One region of the Mesobacillus sp. AQ2 genome, then DNA from elsewhere that is predicted to be linked to it. Evidence: riboswitches for the same ligand, from Rfam matches in the RefSeq annotation. Region 1 holds a riboswitch; each other region holds the start of a gene.
What was found. Region 1 has a riboswitch for cyclic di-AMP ahead of QNH36_RS20215 (TrkH family potassium uptake protein). Riboswitches for the same ligand answer to the same signal wherever they lie in the genome.
Positions count from the first base shown of each region.

Region 2: another riboswitch for cyclic di-AMP. It lies ahead of QNH36_RS10900 (potassium channel family protein); the one in region 1 lies ahead of QNH36_RS20215 (TrkH family potassium uptake protein).
Region 3: another riboswitch for cyclic di-AMP. It lies ahead of QNH36_RS02555 (TrkH family potassium uptake protein); the one in region 1 lies ahead of QNH36_RS20215 (TrkH family potassium uptake protein).

Region 1 is NZ_CP126080.1:4,013,218-4,021,337, forward strand. Features, by position in the region: gene QNH36_RS20200 (methyl-accepting chemotaxis protein) at 1-1,364, opposite strand, end outside; gene QNH36_RS20205 (BMP family lipoprotein) at 1,388-2,368, opposite strand; gene QNH36_RS20210 (potassium channel family protein) at 2,531-3,187, opposite strand; gene QNH36_RS20215 (TrkH family potassium uptake protein) at 3,200-4,540, opposite strand; cyclic di-AMP (ydaO/yuaA leader) riboswitch at 4,721-4,862, opposite strand; gene QNH36_RS20220 (diacylglycerol/lipid kinase family protein) at 5,143-6,036, shown strand; gene QNH36_RS20225 (M6 family metalloprotease domain-containing protein) at 6,071-7,897, opposite strand.
Region 2 is NZ_CP126080.1:2,169,783-2,177,902, reverse strand. Features, by position in the region: gene QNH36_RS10915 (DUF4030 domain-containing protein) at 1-661, shown strand, start outside; gene QNH36_RS10910 (3-ketoacyl-ACP reductase) at 846-1,562, shown strand; gene QNH36_RS10905 (TrkH family potassium uptake protein) at 1,684-3,006, opposite strand; gene QNH36_RS10900 (potassium channel family protein) at 3,007-3,663, opposite strand; cyclic di-AMP (ydaO/yuaA leader) riboswitch at 3,740-3,889, opposite strand; gene QNH36_RS10895 (GNAT family N-acetyltransferase) at 4,047-4,592, opposite strand; gene QNH36_RS10890 (PspC domain-containing protein) at 4,674-4,862, opposite strand; gene QNH36_RS10885 (hypothetical protein) at 4,904-5,068, opposite strand; gene QNH36_RS10880 (DinB family protein) at 5,689-6,180, shown strand; gene QNH36_RS10875 (alpha/beta hydrolase) at 6,115-6,753, opposite strand; gene QNH36_RS10870 (hypothetical protein) at 6,825-7,133, opposite strand; gene QNH36_RS10865 (MBL fold metallo-hydrolase) at 7,365-8,120, shown strand, end outside.
Region 3 is NZ_CP126080.1:499,652-507,771, forward strand. Features, by position in the region: gene QNH36_RS02540 (ABC transporter substrate-binding protein) at 1-214, shown strand, start outside; gene QNH36_RS02545 (cupin domain-containing protein) at 357-1,142, shown strand; gene QNH36_RS02550 (hypothetical protein) at 2,001-2,156, opposite strand; cyclic di-AMP (ydaO/yuaA leader) riboswitch at 2,346-2,495, shown strand; gene QNH36_RS02555 (TrkH family potassium uptake protein) at 2,593-3,942, shown strand; gene QNH36_RS02560 (GNAT family N-acetyltransferase) at 3,987-4,433, opposite strand; gene QNH36_RS02565 (DUF1129 family protein) at 4,929-5,696, opposite strand; gene QNH36_RS02570 (PadR family transcriptional regulator) at 5,878-6,222, opposite strand; gene QNH36_RS02575 (c-type cytochrome) at 6,411-7,394, shown strand; gene QNH36_RS02580 (hypothetical protein) at 7,540-7,725, shown strand; gene QNH36_RS02585 (DUF4179 domain-containing protein) at 7,809-8,120, shown strand, end outside.

The DNA of each region.
Region 1 (8,120 bases):
AGGTTCATCGAATCCATTTGCTCATCAGCGATGGCGCCGCCTTTGTTCACAGCTTCTCCGATTTCATCTAGTCCAGTCTTCAACAGATTGACCATATCGAAAATTTGCGTTGTTGCGAGGTTTGACTCTTCAGCCAGCTTCCTGACCTCGGACGCAACGACCGCAAATCCTTTGCCAGCCTCTCCAGCCCTTGCAGCTTCGATCGCTGCATTCAACGCAAGCAGATTGGTCTGGGCTGCGATTGCCGAAACAGATTTGGCCATGTCTTCAATTTTAGCGGCATAACCAACAAACTTGCCCGTTGCTGTCTGGATGGAATAGGATGCCGCTTTGTTTTCTGTAATTAACACTTTTTGCCCTTCTATTGCTTTTCTGCCTTCTCCGATTGCTTCCACTGCTTCCTGGCTATATGAGGATGACTCCTGGCTGTAGTCCAGATTCAGCATGATTTCCTTATCCATGTCGTCAATCAGTTCGACGGATTGCTGCAGATCTTCCGAAACAGTTTGGGCACCTGCTGAAAGCTCATCCGTTGATACAGCTACCTGATTAGAAATCTCTGTCAGCGATACATTTTCCTGTTCAATTTCCGCTGCAAACTCTTCCACTTCTTTGCTTGTCCTATTCACCTTTTGCAGCAAGGAAGTCAATTGAGATGCCATCATGTCGAAGGACTCATTCAAAGTCCCCAGCTCATCCTTATGCTTGTATGGGACTTTTTCAATCATCAGGTTTCCTTTGGCGATTTCCTGGGCATTGATGGCAATCTGCTTCAATGGCCTTGTAATCGAACTCGTCAGCCTGATCCCGATTCCCCCGGCAACAACAACAAGCAGGATGCTGCCGATGATTGCCGAGAGGATTATGAATTGAATCTGGTTCTTCAAATCCTCCTGAAGATAATCGTAATAATCATTTACCTGGATATTCAAGAGGTACAGATCATTTAGGACGCCCTCACTGCGCAGCGATTGCCGCTTCACTTCGGCACTGATTTTATCATCAAGTGCCTTCTCAGCTTCGGATTTGAGTGCATTAAACTTTTCAAAAGCTTTGTCCAACACTTTCTTGCTGTTTTCCTGCTGAATCAATCCTTCTGCCTGAGCAAAAATTTTAGAGGTCTTCTCCATTTTCGCTAATGCATCCTGCCTGTTCCCTTCGGTCGGACTGAAGGAAAAATTGCTTAGCGATTGTTTGGTTGCCGATGTTTCAGCCTCCAGGTTCTGAACGGTCAGCAGTACCTGTACATAATCTTGATTAGATGCCTGGACCATCAGCATTCTGTAAATGATAAAAGAAATCATCACAATCGATAAGCCAATGGCGAGCAATAAATTCAATAGTAATTTCTTTTTTATTGTCATGTCTGTTCCCCCAGTTGCAGCTGTTAATCTAGCTGAATTGAAACTTCATTTGTTGATAATTTCTCTTCCAAGTCTTTCAAGGTTTTTTCCTGCTCTGGACTCAGCTTGATGACCCGGATTGGTGCAAGCCCGACACCTTTTTCATTAATGCCCAGTTCGATTTGCCTTGATTTAAGCTTCTTCTCGGATTGGAACTCCTTAACTGCTTCATATAGTGCGATATCCACATTCTTCAGCATGGAAGTAATAATGGCCTTTTCGGCAAAAAAGTATTGGTCGCTATCTACACCAATCGCAAACTTTTTCCTGGCTTGCGCTTCCTTCAATACACCTACTCCGGTAAAACCAGCGGCAGCATAAAGAACATCAGCACCTTCATCGATCATTCCTGCAGCAATCTTTCCTCCAAGGTCAGCATTGCCAAAATCCTCAGAGTAAGCGACCTTTATCTCAGCATCCGGCTTGACTGCTTTCACACCCTGCTCAAATCCCGATTTGAATTTGCGGATCAGCGGCACATCCGCACCGCCCACAAATCCGACGACCTTTGATTTGGTGGTCATCCCGGCAACCGCACCGGCCAGGAAGCTGCCCTGTTCTTCTTTAAAAGTAATCGATGTGATATTCTCCATTTCTGATACCGAATCCACCAGTATAAACTGTTGTTCCGGATATTTCTTTGCGACTTTTTCCAAATCCTCAAGAACCATGAAACCAAGCCCGATGACAAGATCATTTCCGTCTTCCACCAGCTCAGTAAACCCCTTTTCATAGCTGCCTGCTTCCTGCAGCTCACGATAATCAAAAAGAATATCCAATTCATCCCTTGCTTTTGTCAGTCCGGCAAACGCTGCATCACTAAAAGATTGATCGCCAAGTCCGACGTCAGACAACATGATGCCAATTTTAACCCTTTCCTTCGCCTTCAACTCTGTGTTGGCGCAGCCAGCAAGTCCCCCTGCGAGTAAAACTGCGATAAAAAATATATACATAATTCGTTTCATCTTGATGTCCTGCTCCCTTTTCAAGTAAATTTATATTTATTTCATCGGCCACCGTCTATTTTTATTAATGCCAGAACAGAAAGTCTATTTTTTGTAAATTTTCAAAATAGTGAACGAATAAAAAAGCAGGCTGTCTTCTTCCCAGCCTGCCTCATACTGTCATTATTTAATTTTCGCGAATTTATGCAAGTCGCCATTTTCTCCCAGGACGATCAGAATATCTTCTGCTCGAAGTGTCTTTTCAGGATCTGGAGAAATATCGACCTTATTTGCTGTTTTGACGCCGATTACGGTAATATTGTATTTTGCACGGAGATTGATTTCAATCAGGTTTTTGCCTGCCATGCTCATTGGCAGCTTGATTTCCTCAATACTGTAATCATCTGAAAGCTCGATGAAATTCAATACATTCGGGGACGCCATCAGTTGATGGGCAACACGTTCCCCCATGTCCCGTTCAGGGAAGATGACTTTGTCAGCGCCAACCTTGAATAATACTTGTGCATGGTGTTTGTTGAGCGCTTTGGCCACGACATTGGAAACGCCCATTTCTTTTAAAATCAGAACGGTAAGGATACTTGCCTGGATATCATCGCCAATTGCCACGATGACCGTCTCGAAGTTCCTGATCCCCACAGCCTTCAAGGTTTGCTCATCAGTTGAGTCTCCGATTACCGCATGTGTAACAAACTCTTTATATTCCTCAATATGCTGCTCGCTCTTATCAATCGCCAGCACTTCATTTCCTTCATAATACAGTGTTGTCGCTACACTGGACCCAAAACGCCCCATCCCGATTACTGCGTATTGCTTTGCCATAATATACTCCTCCTACCCAATCATCACTTTTCCAGCTGGATATCGATAGTGATCCTCTTTTCTTTTTTTTGCCACTGCATAAGCAAGTGTCAATGGACCAACCCGGCCCGCAAACATCGTAATAAGTATTAAAATTTTCCCGAATGAGGACAGCTCAGGGGTCAAGCCCATTGAAAGTCCTACAGTCGAAAAGGCTGACACCACTTCAAAAAAAATCATAAGAAAATCTTTTCCCGGTTCTGTGATAGTTAACACCATCGTCATGGATATCACTAAGAAAATAGCAATAAGTGTAACCGTCAAAGACTTGGAAACGATGGAGAAATCCATCCTCCTTCCAAAGAAGGTCACATCTTCCCTGCCGCGGATTTGCGATTTGACAGCACCGATCAAGACGGCAAATGTGGTAGTCTTGATCCCCCCTCCTGTTGATCCGGGAGAAGCGCCAATAAACATCAGGAAGATGATCAAAAACAAGGTTGATTGTTTTAAATCAGGAATGCTTAAGGTATTTGAACCCGCAGTCCTTGGAGTGACAGCCTGATAAAATGCCCCGAAAATTTTACCAGCCGCTGATAAAGGCTTCAGGGTAGCAGGGTTATTATACTCCAGGATAAAAATCAGGAGAGCCCCGCCAACTACCAGAATACTTGAAACAGATAGTGCCATTTTCGAATGCAGGGACAAGCGGCGAGTGCTTCGATACTCGAATAGTTCATTCATTACAATGAACCCGATGCCTCCCAGGCTGATCAGTGACGTCACCGTAAGATTGACGATCGGGTCTTCAGCATAGGCAGTAAGGCCCCTGAAACCTCCCATCAAGTCAAATCCGGCATTATTAAAGTTTGACACTGCGTGGAAGAAGCCGAAATAAATAGCTTTTCCCGCAGCCATATCCTGCGAAAACCTGAATGATAACAGGATTCCGCCGACAATCTCGGCAGTTGCTGTGAAAATCAGGATTCTTTTTACAAGCCTTACGACTCCTTCAACGTTCTCGTTGTTGAAAGACTCCTGGATGATCAATCTTTCTTTTAATGAGATTCTTTTCCCCAAGATGAATGCGAGCAATGTAGCAAAGCTCATAAATCCTAAACCGCCGACCTGGATCATCGACAGGATGACCACTTCTCCAAAGGCAGTAAAGGTGTCACCGGTATCCACGACAACCAGCCCTGTCACACATGTAGCCGATGTTGCAGTGAAAAATGCATCAAGCAGCGGAAGCCCCTTACCATCAGTTGTAGCAGAGGGCAGTGACAGCAGCAATGCCCCCAGCAGGATAATCGTCCCAAAACCTAAGACGAGTATCTTTGGAGGGTCCAGCTCAATAAACAATCTCCTACGCATGGTGTTTTCCTTCTTTCCTTAGTATGAGGAATTACGCGTCTAATATTTCCTGGCAGGGAGTTATGTTTAACTGGTTCAAGATATAGCCGGCATATCTAAAATCACGCAAAACAAAAAAGCCCCCGGAGGCTAAAAGATTTCAGCCTTGTGGACTTTTGAATAGTCGTCACACAAGCTTCATCTTCCTCTTCTGTAACGCTTGCGAAGTTAGCTGTCGGATTAGGACTCAGAATAGCCCTGCCTTTTGAAAAGGCTTCACCCCAAGTGGACGCATCCACAATATTGGTTCCCCCGCTCCTGCCGGATTCAGCGATTTAGAAATATGAAACTCATTCAGTTTTTTGTTCCAGAAATCTGAAACTGTTGTAATCATACTCCTCCGGATTTCGGTTGTAAACATGAAAAGGAACGCAAAAATGACTTATTTTATTCATTTCTTCCCAATAATGACATGAAATCAAGGACTTTCTCACTGAATCGCTGTTTTTCTTTGTTTTACACTTCTGTTAACTCATTAACACCTTTCTCCACACCTGTACGCGGTTTATAGCCGGGGAATTAAAGGTAAATAATAAGTCAAAACAGTTTGGAGGTTGTTGCGGATGAAAGCGATGGTTATAGTGAATCCTTCTTCAGGTAAAGAAAAAGCGAATGATTATGCAGAAAAAATTGAAGAAACATTGCGAAACAATTATGAGGACATAGAGATCAGAAGAACGGAAAAAGAGGGAGATGCCGCTGCATTTGCCACCGAAGCATGCGTTGCTTTATATGATGCGGTCATCGCTATGGGCGGTGACGGAACCATCAATGAGGCCATCAATGGACTGGCCGAACAGGCACACCGGCCCGCTCTCGGCATAATACCGCTTGGGACAGTCAATGATTTTGCCAGGGCACTCAATATTCCGCTGGAACCTTATGAGGCCATCTCTATTTTAGAAGAGCAATATCTTCGTCCTGTTGATGTCGGAAAGGTCAATGAGTCTTATTTTGCCAATGTTCTTGCAGTTGGGGCGATCGCAGAAGCATCTTACAACGTAAGCGCCGAGCAAAAAACCAAACTTGGCCCACTGGCTTATTTTATGGAAGGTACAAAATCCTTCCTGAATGGCGAAGCTATTAAAATTAGTGTTGAACACGAAGGAGGGAAATGGGAAGGCGAGACTTTCCTTTTGCTTACTGCCCTCACAAATTCTGTTGGCGGATTTGAGGCACTTGCCCCTGAGGCAGACGTGAATGATGGTAAATTCCACACTTTTATCATAAAAAAGTTATCCATCCCAAAAATTGCAACCCTAATCCCTTCACTTTTGAGAGGAGAATTGGAAGAAAGCAAGGAGGTCGAATATATACGCACCTCCTATCTGAATGTATCCTCCAACAAACCTCATGTGGTCAACATCGACGGAGAAGAAGGCGAGCCGCTTCCATTCAGTGCAAAAGTTCTTCCAGGACATCTGAATATTTTTGTACCGGTCATTAAAAAAACCTGAGCAGGGATCACTCCTTGCTCAGGTTTTTTCAGCCTTATTTCACGCTTGAATTAAAGTTATAGAAAAATTTAGCCGTGATTGATCCATCTTTGTTTTCCTTGATGTTCGTCACGTGGATTCCAGAATCAGCAGGTGTATCACTTAAGCCTTTCCAGAAGTAGTAAGAACCAGAGTGTACATTTCCAGAAACAGGAGTGATCTTGCTGCCAGTCTTGAAGAAGTCACCAGCATCGCCGCGATTCATGTTCTTCTCAAGGTTATACAAACCATCTGCCTGAAGGACGGATAATCCATAGTGCGTTACCACATCGCCATTGCTTGCCGTCTGTGACTGGTTGTACTGGAAGCGCTTGTTCATCCAGTTTTCAACATTATTCGGACGGAACCCAGCTGTCTGGTATAAGTTAATGACATTTTCATCCACATGCCATGCAACTAGACCATGGGCGTTTTCACCCTGACGGATCATACCTTTGTTAAAACCATCCTGTTGCATGTTTTCAAACAGGAAGTATTCAGTGCCATTTGAACCCGGAACTTCCATTTTCACGATTCCGTTGTCTGCCTTAGCTTTGTTTGCTGCAGGCAATGTTATTTCTCTTACTTCACCTGGCTTGACTTCGATTGGATTTGCCCATCCTAGGAAAACCTTTGAGAATGGATCGAAGTGTGTTGGTGAGTTGCCGCCGTACTCAGCTTTATTCGGATAGCGCATCCATGAGCCGCCTGCCATCATGGAATAGTTTCCTACACCTTCTGATGAGTAAAGTGTGTCGTAGAAATCAGGCAATCCTAAAGCATGTCCAAATTCGTGAGCATAAACACCAGTTTGTACTGGGAATGGTCCTGTTTTCGATTCTTCTTTATACGTGTTAGTCGCAGCATCGAAACCAGCTACGTTACCGCCGATACCTGGCTGGATGTTGTAGTTGTTAACGACTACTCCATCGTAGGTCATGTCTTCTTTGACTGTTCTGTCAATCCATGCTCCCTGGCTGATTCCTTCGTACTGAGGTGCAGTCTTGCCAGTTTCATAATACTTTCCATAGTACAATGCACTTAGCAAGCTCCACTTATGAGACCAGAATTGCGCCGGGTCACGGCTGTATTCAGCGCCAGTACCTTCATGGACGACGAATACATTTGGAACTTCGCCATCTTCATTAGCGTATTTAGAGAAATCCACTTGATCATCTGCTGCTTTTAACAGGTCACGAATGAATTCGCCAGTATGAGCGTCACCGTTTACGTTTCCAAGCTTGTACACTCCGCCTTCAGCGTATGTGCCTTCCTGGTCAAGATAGTAAGAAGCTCCCCTTGGCAGCTCAACCCATACAAATTCAGTGTTCTCTTTGCGGATAAGGTTGGTTTTTCCGTAACTTGATTCCTTGTAAGCATTTTGCATCGTACGGTCTTTTGGAACATCTGGGCCATCATACTTTTGGAATTGCGGCAGCTCATAAGGATTATATTCGCTTCCAAAAATTAAATCTTCATAGTAATGAGCTGGGACTTGACCCTTCATATCGCCAACCGGCTCATCTCCATCTTTGTACTTAGCCAAAATAACCAGTACCGGGATATCACCAGTTGCTTCCTTATATGCAACATGATTGTCACCAGGCTGCTGGAACTTTGCTCCAGTCTGGGCAATTTTCTCTGCAGGATCAACCTTGGAAATATCAATCCCTAATTCCTTAGCTCTATCAACAAGCTCAGGAGCTGCACCTACATGGTGAGCAAGACTTAGTTCATATTTACTTTGCGGCTTAACCGCGGAATCATTTGCACTGACTCCCGCAAAAACTGCGCTTCCTGCCAAAGCAAGGGATAACGCCGAAGTTGAAAGGACCTTTAACAATTCACTCACTCCCTATCAGAATGTTTCTATTTCCTAAATAATATAAAATATTCAGTATATTCTAAATAGGGATAACGGCTTATTTGATAGGTTTTCCGATGTGCCGAAAGGCTTAATTTCCAGATCCACCATATAAGTCATTATTATTCTTCCATAATAATCCATTAATAATATTCAGAAAAAATCTGGCTAAGAGAGCTTCTTATCGTTTTTCTATTATGAC
Region 2 (8,120 bases), 1.8 Mb from region 1:
AGTGAAAAAAATCGGACTTTCGATTGTCCAGGCCGAAGAATTCAAAGGGACAAGAATCGAAGACTACTTTATAAAAGTAAGGCAGTACCATGAACCATCTAGAAAGTGGAAACAAGAGCAAGCAGAAATCGAAAAAGAAAGTGAGGAAGTATTCGAAATCGTTCAGGCTGCCCTAAAACCATATAATTTTAATAATAATATTATGTTCGGTATTGATCGAGTTGAACTTGAAATCCCAAGCACGGAGAAGCAGGAAAAAGTCGATGAAATTAAAAAGGCTGTTGAAGATGCCCTCGCTGTAAAGGAAAAGGAATATATTGAGGTCAAAATGAGAAAATACAATGTAGCCAAACGGGAACAATATTCACGCTGGAGTAACGCGGTCTCGGGTATTAGCCATGAATTCATGACCTTTAAAAAATATAAGGTATCAGGCGTCGGACATAAAAGCGAAGATGGCTTAATGACCATTTTCATCACAATGACTATTAAGAGCACTGACGAAGGCGCAGCCGAACATGCCACCGACCTGTACACAATGGCAGAAGAATTCATCAAGTCTGATGAAATATGGCCAGAAGTCAAGGAAGATCCATATAGAATCGTCGTAAGGACAAAGGATAAGAAAGAATTCATTGAAGGACAGAAACGGTTTAAATAAGGAGGAGAGCATGAGCAAAGAGTTAATCCCTTTGCTCGTTTTTTTAGGGCTTTAACAGACCTTATCATAGAGATATAGAGCCAGGTCCAAACAAAATGTTTGGCTTGTATGCAATATTGAATCATAATGAATACTGCTTGTTTATTAGCAGCGTTTCGAGAAAAATTTGAGGAGGAATGATAGCATGATTTCACTAAAAGGAAAAACAGCTATTGTAACCGGGGCAGGCAGAGGGATTGGACGAGCAGTTGCGATTGCTTTGGCTAAAGAAGGAGTTAATCTAGGATTGATTGGCTTAACGATGTCCAATCTTGAAAAACTGACTGAAGAACTCGAGCAGTATGATGTTAATATTTCCGCTGCCTCAGCAGATGTATCTGATCTTGAAGCGGTACAGCATGCCGTGGAGCATATCAAATCAGACCTGGGTGCGATTGATATTCTAGTCAACAATGCAGGAATCGCAAAGTTTGGCGGCTTTATGGATTTATCCCCTGAAGAATGGGAAAAGATTGTCCGCGTAAACCTGATGGGAGTTTATAACGTTACAAGAGCGGTTCTGCCAGAAATGATCGAAAGAAAATCCGGAGACATTGTGAATATCTCCTCCACTGCTGGCCAAAAAGGAGCGCCAGTCACTAGTGCTTACTCTGCTTCTAAATTCGCAGTCCTCGGACTGACAGAATCACTGATGCTTGAAGTCAGGAAAAATAATGTGCGCGTAACGGCTTTGACACCAAGTACTGTGGCAACCGACCTCGCTGTCGAAAGCAATCTGATCAGCGGGAACCCTGAAAATGTCATGCAGCCAGAGGATTTAGCAGACCTTCTTGTTGCAGGATTGAAACTGCATCCAAGAGTTCTTGTGAAAACAGCTGGATTATGGTCAACCAATCCTTAAGTCTTGGAAGACCAGTAGCTATGACTAAAAACCACTGATGATAATAGAAATTAAAAAATCGCTTAACGTCATTGTTAAGCGATTTTCATTTATTTTCATTAAAGGTAATAGCGGAAATGCCTCACCCTGTGAGTACATCTTCCCTTGGATACTTAATTCGTGATTCAGTTGCATTTGCAAGAGAAAAAGCCATTGTCAATGGGCCTAGCTTCCCTGCAAACATAACAAATATAATCACTGCTTTCCCAATTGCGGTAAGTGACCCTGTTATTCCCATTGATAATCCTACAGTACCAAATGCCGATATAACTTCAAAAACAACTTGAATGAATGGAGCTTCTTCCGTAATATTCATAATAAAAATCCCCAAACAAATTAAAAAAAGTGCAATTGTCGAGATCGCCAATGAACGCAAAACAATCGTAAGGCTGATTGCCCTTTTTCCGAGCACGGTTTCTTCTTTTCCTTTAAGGAACGTAATGACCGAAAATAATATGACCAAAAACGTTGTTAGTTTTATGCCTCCCCCAGTAGATGCACTTCCTGCACCTATGAACATAAGGATTAAAAATAAGAAGATCGTATCTTCCTGTAAGGCCGATATATCCAGGGAGTTAAATCCCGCAGTTCGCGGTGTTACTGCCTGGAAATAAGAAGCCCACAATTTATCACCTAGTGAATTCAATCCTCCGAGTGTATTGGGGTTATGGTATTCCAGGATAAAAATAATGAACATTGCCACGAGGTTAATAATGAATGTACCGATGATCATCATCTTGGAGTGGAGGCTCAATTTACGGAAGCGCTTTTTCCTCCACATGTCAGCTAAAACCGTAAATCCGATTCCCCCAATGATAAATAGCAATGTAATCACAATATTGATGATTGGATCCCCCACGAATCCCATCAAACTGTCGGACCATAATGCAAAACCGGCATTGTTAAACGCTGAAATGGAATGAAAAAAACTATAATAAAGCCCTTTACCCCAACCAAATTGGGGCACCCAGCGGATAGCCAGCAGGAGCATGGCAATTGCTTCAATCGTTAAGGAAAAGATGAACAAATTCCTGACTAACAAGATAACCCCGCCGATAGATGTTTGATTTAATGCCTGCTGCACGACGATCCGCTGTTTGATTCCAATTTTCTTCCCTAACACCATATAGATAAGGATTGCAAAAGACATGATTCCCAGTCCTCCCAATTGAATCAGGGAGACAATCACTATTTCACCAAATAGAGTAAAGGCTGATTCTGTATCAACGACAGCCAGACCTGTAACTGTCATAGCTGATGTAGCTGTGAACAAAGCATTCAGCCAGGTAATTGAGTCCTCCGTTGCAAAAGGCAATTTCAACAAAATCGTGCCTATGAAGATAAACACAGCAAAGACCAAAACAAGTAGCTGAGAAGGATTCAGGTTAATGACGCGGTGTTTCACCTATACCCCCTCTTTCTCGAAACGGTTAATATCAGAGTTGCGGCCCATCACAATCAGTACATCTCCCATAGAAATGACCTCTTCTGCAGGAGGGGAAACAATGATTTCTTGCCCTCTTAGAATGCCTACAATATTGCATCCATATCTCGCCCTTATATCCAGGTCCGTTAATGACTTATTATGTATTTTTTTCGTAGCAACAATCTCAACCATACTATACTTTTCCGACAACTCAATGTAATCAATGATCTTATCAGAGAATATATGGTTCGCAATCCTTTTAGCCATATCACGCTCCGGATGGATCACCCGGTCTGCACCGACTTTTTCAAGAACTTTTGCATGATTATCATTATGTGCTTTGGCCCAGACCTTGGGTACACCCATTTCCTTTAAAATCAGGCATGTCAAAACACTTGATTCAATATTCCCTCCAAAAGAAACAAAAACATGATCAATATTTTTTATCCCGACTTGTTTAAGCCCTTCTTCATCAATACCGTTGAATTGTACGGCATGGGTAACATATTGAGAATACTGATCGACTTTATCCTGATCAATGTCAATTGCTAAAACCTCTGCACCTAATTCATAGAACTCTTTTACAAGGCTTCCTCCAAAACGGCCCAAGCCCAAAACAGCATATTGCTTTTTCACTGCTCCTACACATCCCTTCTATTTAAAAATAAAAAAGACCATTCTATACTAAAGAATGGCCAATGGCGTTCATCAACCCTTCTCTCTATAGCACCTGCGGAGTTAGCTGTCGGATTAGGGACTGAGAGTATCCCTTCCTAGCTTTAATATGCTAAGATTCACCCCAAGATAAACAATGTTTATCAGAAATTGGTTCCCCCGCTCAAAGATTCGGCAAAAAGGTCTATATGGGAATAATATAATAAGCTACGCCTTTCTTTTTCCTTTGTCAAACATTTCTTGGTCATAGTTTACGTTTACTGCTTTGAACAAAGTCTACCTTACGGAGTCTTGTGAGACACTGGAGGCTTACCTTAACCTAAAAAAAATCCCAACGAGGAAACTTATTTAAACTCCTCTTTTAACATAGCAAATAGAAAATGATCTCTCCATTGTCCTTTTACCTTCAAGTTTTTAATAAAATGACCTTCCTGCCGGAAACCTATTCTCCTTAAAAGATTGACTGAACCAGCATTTTCTGCATCACATACTGCATATATCCTATGGATATCCATAGTATTAAACCCTAAATATAATAATCCGTTAACAATTTCAATTCCGTATCCTTGTTTCCAGTAGTTTGAGTTAATAAAATATCCGATTTCCGCTGTTATAAAGTCTTGATCTCTTACCATAAACAAAGCATTACCGATGACTTTTTTAGTATTTTTTATTACAACCGCTAAAACATAGATTTGTCGGTTTTCTTCGTTTTGAAAAGCAATCTGCTTTTTAAGGCTATGTAATGTTTGTTCTCTGCTATTAGGACTCCAAGTTAAATATTTAACCACTTTTTTATCTGACTTAAATTCATGAATATCTTCATAATCCTCTTCACTAAGTTCCCTCAGGATAAGCCTGTTTGTTTCCATTGGTTGAATTTTAGCCATTCATATACGACCTCCACCCAGAAAATTCATAGAAGTACTCACCTTTAATTCTATAAAAGATGCCTCCATCACACACCTTGATTAATATAATGAAGGCGGACTATCAGCCATCGTATTAGCCAGAATTAAATAAAGCAGTACATTAGCGCCAGGCAATAAAATGAAAATTAGTCTTACTGAAAAAGAAGAAACTCCAAAATACTCAGCAATGCCCCCACAGACGCCACTTATCGACTTATCTTTTGAAGACTTTCTTAACTTTTTATTCATTTAAATCATCCTCTTATCGAAACTAAAATGAATACTGCTTTTTAGTCAGCTTTCTTTTGATTATCTCTTATTTCTAACAGGGTGAAATGAATATTATTGAGGGAAACCAAAATTATTCCTAACATAGCAAAGGTTACGATTTCCTTTGTGATGAAGGAAATAACACCAAGAATGAATAAATACAGCGTATATTGCCAATTCTTCATATTCAAACAACCACCCATCTAGGATTTATGAGTTACCCATTACTTAATGTCTCAACTTTTTAGTTGTTAATTTTACGCTTCTCACAAAAAGTGCGAAAAATAAAATCATGTAAATGATAAACATGATTGCAAAAAAGAGACTGAATAAACTTGGAATCACTGTTTTCATAACGTTCGCATCTTGCGTAAACACAAAAACTGATAAGCCGCTGATGGCCAGTAAATTTCCCACTGCCATTAGAAGAACCAATCCTCGTGAATGTTTGTAGTGCGACTCACGTAAGGTTTTTATTTTCTTATACAGATGCAGTGCAAAAATTATAAAAGCCAGAAAGAAGATCATCACCATTATGTACAGAGGAATCAATGAAGGAGTTAATTGGATGTTGAATATGTTTTCAGCAATTCCCCTTTCATCTAACCAAAATGCCAAGTTTGCTATAAATAGAACAATACAGATTACCAGGAAGTAAAATTCACTGATTAGCATTCGAAAAAACATACTTTTAGTTGACATAGGCAACTCACTTTCATTTTGTTCAGAAGTTCTTAACATATTATACCAACTTGAAGGATTTTATTGGTAAAATAATTTATAAATATATTCTGGAGGGTCCGTTTTGTTAGATTTATTTTTATATAATTGGCAAGTTAGAGATGAGTGGTTTAACTTGTGTAAATCTATACCGCAAGGGGAGTTAATAACTGAACGAATTGGCGGGATGGGAAGCATTCTGAAAAACCTAGTACATGTGATTGATTGTGAATTATTATGGATAAATTATATGCTTCCGGAACCTCAGCATTATCCAGAAAAAGATTCTATCTCCAGTTTGGATGAAGTAATTAAGTACTCAGATTTCACAAAAAAGATTGCAGAAGATTTCATTTATCACTTACCAGATGATTACGAGAATAAAGTCATTACTATAAAAAATAATAGAGGTAAAGCTTTTTCATTTACATATGGCAAAATCATCCGGCATATCATTACACATGAAATTCATCATATCGGCCAGCTCTCAATTTGGTCGCGGGAGTTAGATTTAAAACCTGTTTCGTCCGATTTGATTGTCAGAGAACTCATTAATATTAGAAATAACGGTTTTTAATATTTCAATAGAATTAATCGGATCATTTTCAAGCTCTAAACTGTGGTTTCCCCCACCAATCAATTTTAATGTAAGATTTTGATTCTTTCTCAATTTTTCAAACCGCTCTTCAATAAAACAATAATGATCATGATCTCCAATAATACATAGTCCTTTTTGATCACTATTAACCATTGCATTAAATACAGCATCATTTTGCAGTAATGGAGTCAGCCAGATTAGTTTTGCACCATTTAACCTCTTATCACCAAGCATATAGCCTAAAGCTTTTGTTCCGATTGATTTAGCCACGATACAGTATTGGCTGTATGTTTTCCCATTGATTGCTGTGTCTATCGCAAGTTGTACATCTCTTGCGAAGTTCCTTTCATTGAGGACAGTTATCTCATCCCTGTTAAGTGAATAGTTAATGTGTAATACATCGAAGCCTTTATTGAAAAATAAAGCCGTTGTGTAATATAACAAAGGAGCTTGAGTCGTGTAACCAGCCCCAGGTAAGACAATAACTAAATTATTTGTCTCATCTTTATGTTCAATCAATCTAAATGGGATACTTCTACGATTATTAGTCATTATTTTCTCGCTCCATAAAAAGTATTGTTATACTGTAAAATGCAGGTCTCGGCCTTTTCTTTTCTCAAATTCTATCCTTCAAGTAATTGCATATAATACAATCCATCCCCATTATCTGTTTCTACAAAAATGATCCCGGTCTCATCACTATCATTTGTATCGAATAAAACAGTTCCCTTAGGTAATTTTGTAGCTGAAAGATTGGTAAAGAACAAACTGGAGGTCGTGACTTTTTTTATTTCCCCAATCTTTTTTCCTTTTTGGTGCCTATCTTTATTTTCCTCAAACCATTCATGTTCCGTAACATTACTATAAATAAATCCATCATATTTAAGAATATCAGCATTTTCATTCTGTTTTAGAACATCTCTGGCAGTCACCCTTCCGCCGTCTGCATTGCAGCCAGTAAGTAAAACAATGAAAATTAAAAGCCAAATTAAATATTTTTTTATGATTGCTCCCTCCCTTCCGCTCAATTTCTTTTTCGTGACTAAATCCTCCGTTTCCCGATCACATTCGGCATACTAAACCGCTCCCAGGGGTATACTCAAACAGATGCTCATATATGGGAGGTTTTACTAGTGAAAGAAAGTTCTTCAACGGAACGTTATATGCCTATGACTTCATCAATGAGCGGGATGATTCAGAATGGTGAAAATGGTGTTTACAGCCTTACTGTCCAGATCGTAAATGTTTGTTTTGTGCGCATTTCAGAAACTCCGGGGGACTGGGTGCTGATTGATGCAGGAATGCCTAAGTCCGCTGATAAAATCATCGACGCCGCAGAGGAGCTTTTTGGTGAAGGCGCAAGACCAAAAGCAATCATTCTGACGCATGGACATTTCGACCATGTTGGCGCGATCATCGACTTGATTGAGCACTGGCAGGTTCCTGTTTATGCTCACCAGCTCGAGCTTCCTTTTTTGACAGGCAAACAAGATTATCCGAAACCGGATGCTAGTGTGGAAGGCGGTCTGGTCGCAAAGATATCCCCTGCCTTCCCGCATGAGGGGATTGATCTTGGAGGAAATATACAAGCCTTAAACGAAGATGGCACAGTGCCGCATATGGATGGCTGGAAGTGGCTTCATACTCCAGGACATACTCCTGGCCATGTTTCATTGTTTAGGGAATCTGATCGTGTCCTCATTGCCGGTGACGCGTTTGTCACGGTCAAACAAGAATCCCTGTATAGTGTGCTGACTCAAGAACAGGAGATAAGCGGCCCTCCCCGCTACCTGACAACCGACTGGGAAGCAGCCCGCTCCTCCGTTCAAAAACTCGAGGCACTGCAGCCTGCCTATGCCATTACTGGACACGGAATCCCAATGGCAGCAGAGACACTAAGAGAAAACTTACGAAAGCTC
Region 3 (8,120 bases), 1.3 Mb from region 1:
TGCGGAAGTATCTGCGCTCAATACTGAGTGGGTGAGCTACTCGACGCCGAACAAAGCAGCACTTGAGTTTATGCCAGAAGAGATGGTGACGGATGAAAGATTCTATCCATCGGCAGAGCTGACAGAGAAGCTTGAGGTCTATGAAAATCTCGGCCAGGCAAACCTTGCTTTTTACAATGAGTTGTTTTTAGAGTTCAAGATGCATAGGAAATAACGAGGAGCCCTGACTTTTTGTCGGGGCTTTTTTCGAGGGCCAGAAATACATGCAGTTTTTAGGCAGTCCTTTTTTCTGCTAAGTACATTCCTGTCACAAGTGCATAGGATATTCTGAGAAATTGTGAAGGGATTGAGCAAAAATGTACTATGGATATTCAAATCCTTACCCTTATTATGTCAATGGGCCGATGTACTACAATAATGGAAGACAATGCGTAAACTGGGACCAGGCGAATGGTTATCATTCTTTCCACTATCCTTACAGGGAACTTGTTTTAAAGGATTATGGTCCAAACCCGTATGTGGTGAATATCAATGAAGCATCGATTCAAAACCAGAATTATCGGACAGCCTTGTGGACAGGGAAACATCTGCAGGTCACCTTGATGAGCATCGAGGTTGGCGACGATATCGGTTTGGAAATCCATCCGAAGGTCGATCAATTTTTGCGGATTGAGAAAGGCCAGGGAGTTGTCCAAATGGGCAAAAGCAGAGATAACCTGACCTTCCAAACCAATGTCGCCGATGATTCCGCCATCATGATTCCCGCAGGAACATGGCATAACGTGACCAACACAGGCAATACTCCACTCAAGTTATACTCCATTTATGCTCCGCCAAACCATCCATTTGGTACAGTGCATGTGACCCATGCAGATGCAATGGAAAGACCAGTAGCGAGCAATGGAGTTCCAGAGGTTTTTGGAAAGACCCCGGACGAATGGGTAAAACACACCGAGTTTTTAGTGCAAGAAGGACTGGAGGACGTGAAAAGAGGAATCAACGCTACACACATCCTGCAGGAATTCATTCTAATGGGTGTGCTTGTCGGAAAAGGATACACACCAGAAAAAGCATATGAGACAGTAGAAGAATGGGAACGCACAGGAAAGTCCCAACTTCTTCAGCAGAGCAAGAATATGTAGGTTTGGATGGGACACGAGACGTTCTCGTGTCCCTTAATATTTTACGTGACTTGATCTCCCGATTAAGGATTCAGACAAGTTTGCGGTGTTTTGAGGAAATGTTGTCAGAATAAGCCCGTGATTTAGACAGGTTTGAGGGTGGAAGGGGAAAAGCTGTCAAGAAAAGCGCGTGATTTAGACAGGTTTGAGGGTGGAAGGGGAAAAGCTGTCAAAAAACTCCCGTGATTTAGACAGGTTTGATGCTGAAGGCGGAAAAGCTGTCAAAATAAGCCCGTGATTTAGACAGGTTTGAGGGTGGAGGAGGAAAAGCTGTCAAAAAAAGCGCGTGATTTAGACAGGTTTGGGGTGCTAAGGGGAAAAGCTGTCAAAAAACGCCCGTGATTTAGACAGGTTTGATGCTGAAGGCGGAAAAGCTGTCAAGAAAAGCTCGTGATTTAGACAGGTTTGATGGTGAAAGGGGAAAAGCTGTCAAGAAAAGCGCGTGATTTAGACAGGTTTGGGGTGCTAAGAGGAAAAGCTGTCAAAAAAAGCGCGTGATTTAGACAGGTTTGGGGTGCTAAGAGGAAAAGCTGTCAAAAAAAGCTCTGGATTTAGACAGGTTTGATGCTGAAGGCGGAAAAGCTGTCAAAAAAAGCGCGTGATTTAGACAGGTTTGAAGGTGGAAGGGTAAAAGCTGTCAAAAAAAGCTCTGGATTTAGACAGGTTTGGGGTGCTAAGAGTAATAGCTGTCAAAAATAGTCCTGGGATTAATCAGGGCTAAGGGTATTAAGAAAGAAGCTAGAAAAAGTGGAGCAATGAGAAGTACAAAAATGGACAAAACGATTATGAACATAGAAAAAACCACTCTAAAGTGGTTTTTTAATCCCGCATGGCTCCTGCTTCCCGGGAGGTCATCGCTCCCTGGCCTGCCTGTACATCTTTTTGGATTTGCTGTTTTACTTGCTGTGCATCTGTGCCTGCAAATCCGGCAGTTGCAGCATTGCCGCTTTTTGCTTTTTGTTGATTCTGTTGCATATTATGGATTCCTCCTCAGTTATCGTTTTATCAGCATTAGTATTTACTAAAGTAGTATCAATATGTGCTCGTATCTTGCCTAAGTTAGACGGAAGAACTGTCCTATCGCCTCCAATCTGGGCTAAACTGTAAAATGGGCATTGACACCAAAATGATATAGGAGTAATTTATATGTATTCATTTTAATAACAAACCTTTTTGCTGAATCCTATGAGCGGGGGAACCATTTTTGGATAAATTGATTTTATCTTGGGGTGAATTTTAGCGTGTGCAGCTAAAAGGGGATGCTCTCAATCCCTAATCCGACAGCTAACTCCGTAAGCGCGGTTGGGAGAAGGGTCTTATGGCCATTCTTTATTTGGGATGGTTTTTTTGTGGTTTTTTAAGGGATGGGGATTCTATCCCGTATAAGTTGAAAAGTAAAGAAGGGGTATCTTTGGTCAATATTTTGAGAAGGAATCGCTTAAAGCCGGCTCAGATCATTGTTTTGTTTTATGTTTTCGCTGTTTTGATCTCGGCTGCGTTACTTAGCTTGCCAATCGCGTTGAAGCCGGGGGTGAGCTGGACATTCATTGATGTCTTGTTTACAGCAGTGAGTGCGGTGAGTGTAACCGGTCTTGCTGTCGTGTCTACGCCGGATACCTTCAGCACAACCGGCATTTTTATCCTAATGTTCATCCTCCAGTTTGGTGGAATCGGAATCATGACGCTCGGTACATTTTTTTGGCTGGTGCTGCGAAAAAAAATCGGCCTTAAAGACCGGCAGTTAATCATGACGGACCAGAACCAATCCCAAATGTCGGGCCTGGTCAAACTGATGAGGCAGATTTTGATTATCATCCTGTTGATTGAAGCACTGGGAGCGTTGATTTTAGGGACTTATTTTCTAGGGTATTTTCCGACATGGGAGGAAGCGTATCTTCAGGGAGCGTTTGCGGCTGTCAGTGCAACGACCAATGCGGGATTTGATATTACGGGAAGCTCGATGATTCCGTTTGCGAATGATTACTTTGTGCAGACTGTGAACATTATTCTGCTGACCCTGGGTGCGATTGGATTCCCTGTCTTGGTCGAATTGAAGGAATTTTTCCTGAATCGCAAAAAACACAATCGAACCCATTTTTCTTTGTATACCAAGGTGACTTCCTTGACCTTTTTTGCACTGATGTTCTTCGGTGCATTCGCCATCTTGCTGTTTGAGTATAATCACTTTTTTAAAGATTATAATTGGCATGAATCCTTCTTCTTTGCCTGGTTTCAATCGTCATCCACCAGGAATGGCGGCCTTGCTACGATGAATGTCAGTGATTTTTCTGACCCGACATTGCTGCTTCTTTGCTTCTTAATGTTCATCGGGGCTTCGCCAAGCTCGGTGGGCGGGGGAATACGGACGACGACTTTCGCTGTAATATTATTGGTCATTATCAACTTTGCAAAAGGGCATAACTCGATCAAGGTATTTGGCCGTGAATTGCATGAAGAAGATATCCGGAAATCAGTGGTCGTAAGCTTTTTGGCGATCATCCTCTGTTTTGCTGCGGTGGTCATTTTGAATGCAACAGAGAAGTTCTCGATGATGGAAATCATGTTCGAGGTCAGTTCTGCTTTCGGAACAACTGGCTTGTCAATGGGGATAACACCTGATCTGAGTTACGCAGGGAAGGTCGTCATCATTGCCATGATGTTTATCGGAAGAATCGGGATCCTGTCCTTCATTTTCTTGTTTAACCGTGGAAAAGCAGAGCCTAAATGCCATTATCCGAAAGAAAGATTGATTGTGGGGTAAAAGTAAAAAAACGCTGTTGAGCCTCAACAGCGTTTTTTTTGATATTATAAAGAAATCTTCATGAATTTGCTGACATCCTTAAATCCCATTTTCTCATATAACTTTATTGCTTTTTCATTGTGTGAATAGACGTTCAGCCTTACATCGCTATATCCGTTTTTACGAAACTCCTTAAACGCTTCTTCCATCAATAATTTGGAATAGCCTTTGCCTCTGTAGGGCGCTTTTACATATAAATCATTGATCCAGCCGATTTCATCCCCCGTTAAGTAATCGAATGCTTTATCAATTTGAACCCAGCCAATAAGTGTGTCGGCATCCATCAAGCAAACAAAATAAGCATTATATTTCGCAGAATGCTCATATGCTTCAATCATTTTTTGCTGATTATCTTCTGAATCGTGATTTGTTGCTTCTTTACGGTTGACTCCAGCATATTCATAGATTTCGTGCAGCTCCATTTCGTCAGCGATTTTAAAGCTCAGCGCCATGCGTTCACCCTCTCAAAATGACTATAGATTTTAGCCTTATTATATACGACAATTGTTCACGAAGTCCTTCTTGGTGAAACCCTGCTAATTGGTTAATGCCATCATTATCTGCAGTTTGACCATGAAAAGGGTGCTCAAGACTGTATTTTTAAAAAATGTCGTTCTATTTCAGTATAGAATCTGTTTACATCCTTGTTTGAAAGGCATTAGCGTTCCTATTTGGACCTGCTTGCCATGTTTTTGGCGAAAAAATAATTTTATTGGCGATGTTCACAACTTTTTTGGCGACTTGGAAATTTTCTTTGATTTTTACCAGTTCGGCTGTGCATAGGTGCATCCAATTTTTCTTGGAACAACCAGCATATTAAAGTCAGCCTCGGCGGTGCAATAACCGTTGAGTGCAGGATTTTTGTTGACAATGAATTGATTTATCCTGAGCATGAGATCCACTAAAATACAGAAAGGAGCTTAACTTAGTTGAGCTCCTTTGAAATATTAAATTTTCTTTTGCTCTTTTTTTCTCTGGTAAAAATAGATGGCGATTAACACAGCTGATGCAAGTAAAAATGTAAGGATAATAATCGTGATGTACAGGGAATCATTGTTTGTTTCATCCGGGATGAATCGGGTGGCAATTGAACCAATGGATATAAATAAAGGAATCAGGACAGTGAACCAGGTTTTGGTGTAAAGAGCTGCACCAATGAAAATCACAGCACAGAGGACGATGATCCAGTTGTTTTGCGCTGGGGTTGCAATAAAGGTGGGTTCGAAATCCTGTGCTTTGTACCAGAGCAGGAATACCACGATTAAACTGGTTGTCGCTATAGAGATACCGAAAAAAATAACATAGCCCCATTTAGAATGAAAGAATTTTGGCAGCACCTTGAATAAGAATAAACCGTAGGTCAGGATGCCTATGCCGCTAATGATAATTGCAAACCAGATGGTGCCTTGAGAAACGGAAAACGTCCCTTCGATTGCCGGCCCAATGCTTAAATAGGCTGTGATCATCAGGATCATCAATGGAACAAGGCCGGCCAACTGACCATAATCGGTCTTCATTGATTCGCCGATGCTCTTCATATAATTCTTCGGACTGTCTCCGATGATATGGCTGACATCCTTGCCGGCAGCTTCTGCCTCCATTAAATGCACTTCAAGTTCTTCGGTGATTTCATTGATTTCCTGGTCGTTTTTCCCCTTTGAGATCAAATACATCCGCAGTTCCACTAAAAATTGTTCCGCTTTTTTCGAGACCATCCCATCGTTTCCCCCTTTTGTTTAGGCTCTTTTCTCAAACTTTTTTGCTATTGGCTACACCATAGAAGTGAATGAACTATGCTTCTTCTTTAAGTAGATTCTTGCTATGAGAAAAGAGCATACCAACTTAATACCGACCTACAAAATAGCTTTGTATTACGTTAAAATTGGCTTTAGGATTTTAACAACTATCATTACGAAAATAGCCTTTATTCAATACATTGTTCACCGAGGCGCTCAGCTGCGTCCACCGGATGATGAATTGCTCCAATTCCTGCTCACCTTTTTCGGTCAATGTGTAATATTTACGTTTCGGCCCAGCAGTGGATTTCCTTAGCGTTGTGCTCACCAGGCCTTCTTTTTGCATCCTCAGCAGCAGGGGATAGATCGTCCCTTCGCTAAAAGAATGGAAGCCATAGGACTCTAGCTTGGCGGCCAATTCATACCCATAGATTTCGCCCTCTTTGATGATGGATAAAAGGCATCCATCCAGGATCCCTTTGAGCATTTGTGTCGTATCAGCCATATAGAAGGCTCCTTTCAGTAGCTTGTATTGCAAGGTATTTGATGCGAAGAGTGGTACCTTGTATTACAAGATATACATATACTCTACATTACGGTATCTTGCAATGCAAGGGTTAAAAACTTCTCGGCGAATAATTTCGATAAAAAATTAAGAAGCTATTATATGAAATTATTTTAGGAGTTGAAAAAATGCGGAAGAAGCCAATTTGGGTAGTTTTTTTGATGTTGGCGCTTGTGTTTTCATTTGCAGCCTGCAGCAATGATAATGCCCATAAAGATCCTGAAGAGAGTCAAAGCAAGAATACGGAAGGAAAGACGAATGAGCAGGCCGCTGACAGTAAAAAGGGCGGGGGAGAAAATGAAGGCGGGGATGCGGCTTATAATCCGCCGTCAATGGACGATCTCGATCCGAAAAATCCCATGACCGAATACATTACATATGGGCAAAAAGTATTCCATGAAACGGATACTGTTCTGGATGGATATGTCGGGAACCAGTTGTCCTGTTCCAGCTGCCATGCCGATGCAGGGCTTGCGAAGTCTGCTTCGATGGTGGGGGTGACCACTCAATTTCCTCAATACCGGCCGAGGGAAGGTGTTGTTTATACGCTTGAAGACCGAGTAAATGGCTGTATGGTCCGAAGCATGAATGGAAAAAAGCTGCCTAATGACAGCAAAGAGATGCGGTCGATGATTTCCTATCTGACTTATATCTCAGAGGGGATTGAAGTTGGCACTGAGCTCCCGTGGAGAATGCAGAACACGATGAAAGAAATCCCGCTGCCGAAAGTCGAGGATGGCGAGAGACTGTATACCGAAAAAGGCTGTGTCGCCTGCCACGGTGAAAATGGCGAAGGGAAAGGTGCGACAATTGGACCGTCCCTATGGGGAGAAAACTCCTTCAACGATGGGGCAGGAATGGGAAGATTGTCAAAAATAGCAGGGTATATCCAGAATAATATGCCGCCGAATGGCGGAACCTTAACGGATCAGGAAGCAGCAAATCTTGCAGCTTTTATCCTTTCCCAGGATCGTCCGGTCTGGGAAGGCCATGATAAAGATTGGCCAAATGGCGGCAGACCGACAGATATCATTACCAAAGACCGCCGCGAAAAGATTCGTGCAGGAACCTTCGACTGGTCTGAGATTGATAATGTCATCCAGCCAGATTAGTCTGAAAAGAAGCAGCCAGGAGCAAAATCAATCCTGGCTGCTTTTTTATTAGGACGGTCAGAAAGAGCTCCAAAACCTATGTCTCTATTTGCCAATTTGTGGTATTGTTGAAGTGGTAGACAGTTATAAGAAAAGGGTGGTCAGCTTGAAGAAAATAATCATTTTCCTATTGATCACTTTAGCTTCTTGTAATCCTAATGAATCACTTACAAATTGGACAGACACTACCGAAAATCAGTTACCGCGTCTGGATGAAGCGAAGATCAAATATGAAATCAGAGATGCCCAGATTTGGGTTAGAGAGAAAGACTTAAAGAAAGTCATGGCTTGATGTTCTTGAAGGCAAGGTGTTTTTAAAGGTGACTGATTATTCAAAAATTATGCTCGGGATCGCTGTCCCTGGGGGGAATATAGATGATACTGGAAAAACTAGAGCCGATTTCGATAGCGGCGATCCAGGAGAAAGGGATTGAATCTGTCGTTGATTGGTTTGATCAGTATAAGAAATATTTTTATACGCTGGGCTGGTTCTATGTTCAAAACCAGCAGCAGATGGAGAATCTCTTTTACCGGTCAATTGTGAGGGTGCATAAGGAGTGGCCGAGGTATAAAGGGGATATCTCTTTTAAAATGTGGGTGACAACGATTTTTGTTCAGAACGCACGGGAGCTTTCTAAAGATGGCGGTTTGCAAGACTCTGAGAAAACAAGGGAGGACTTATTCAAA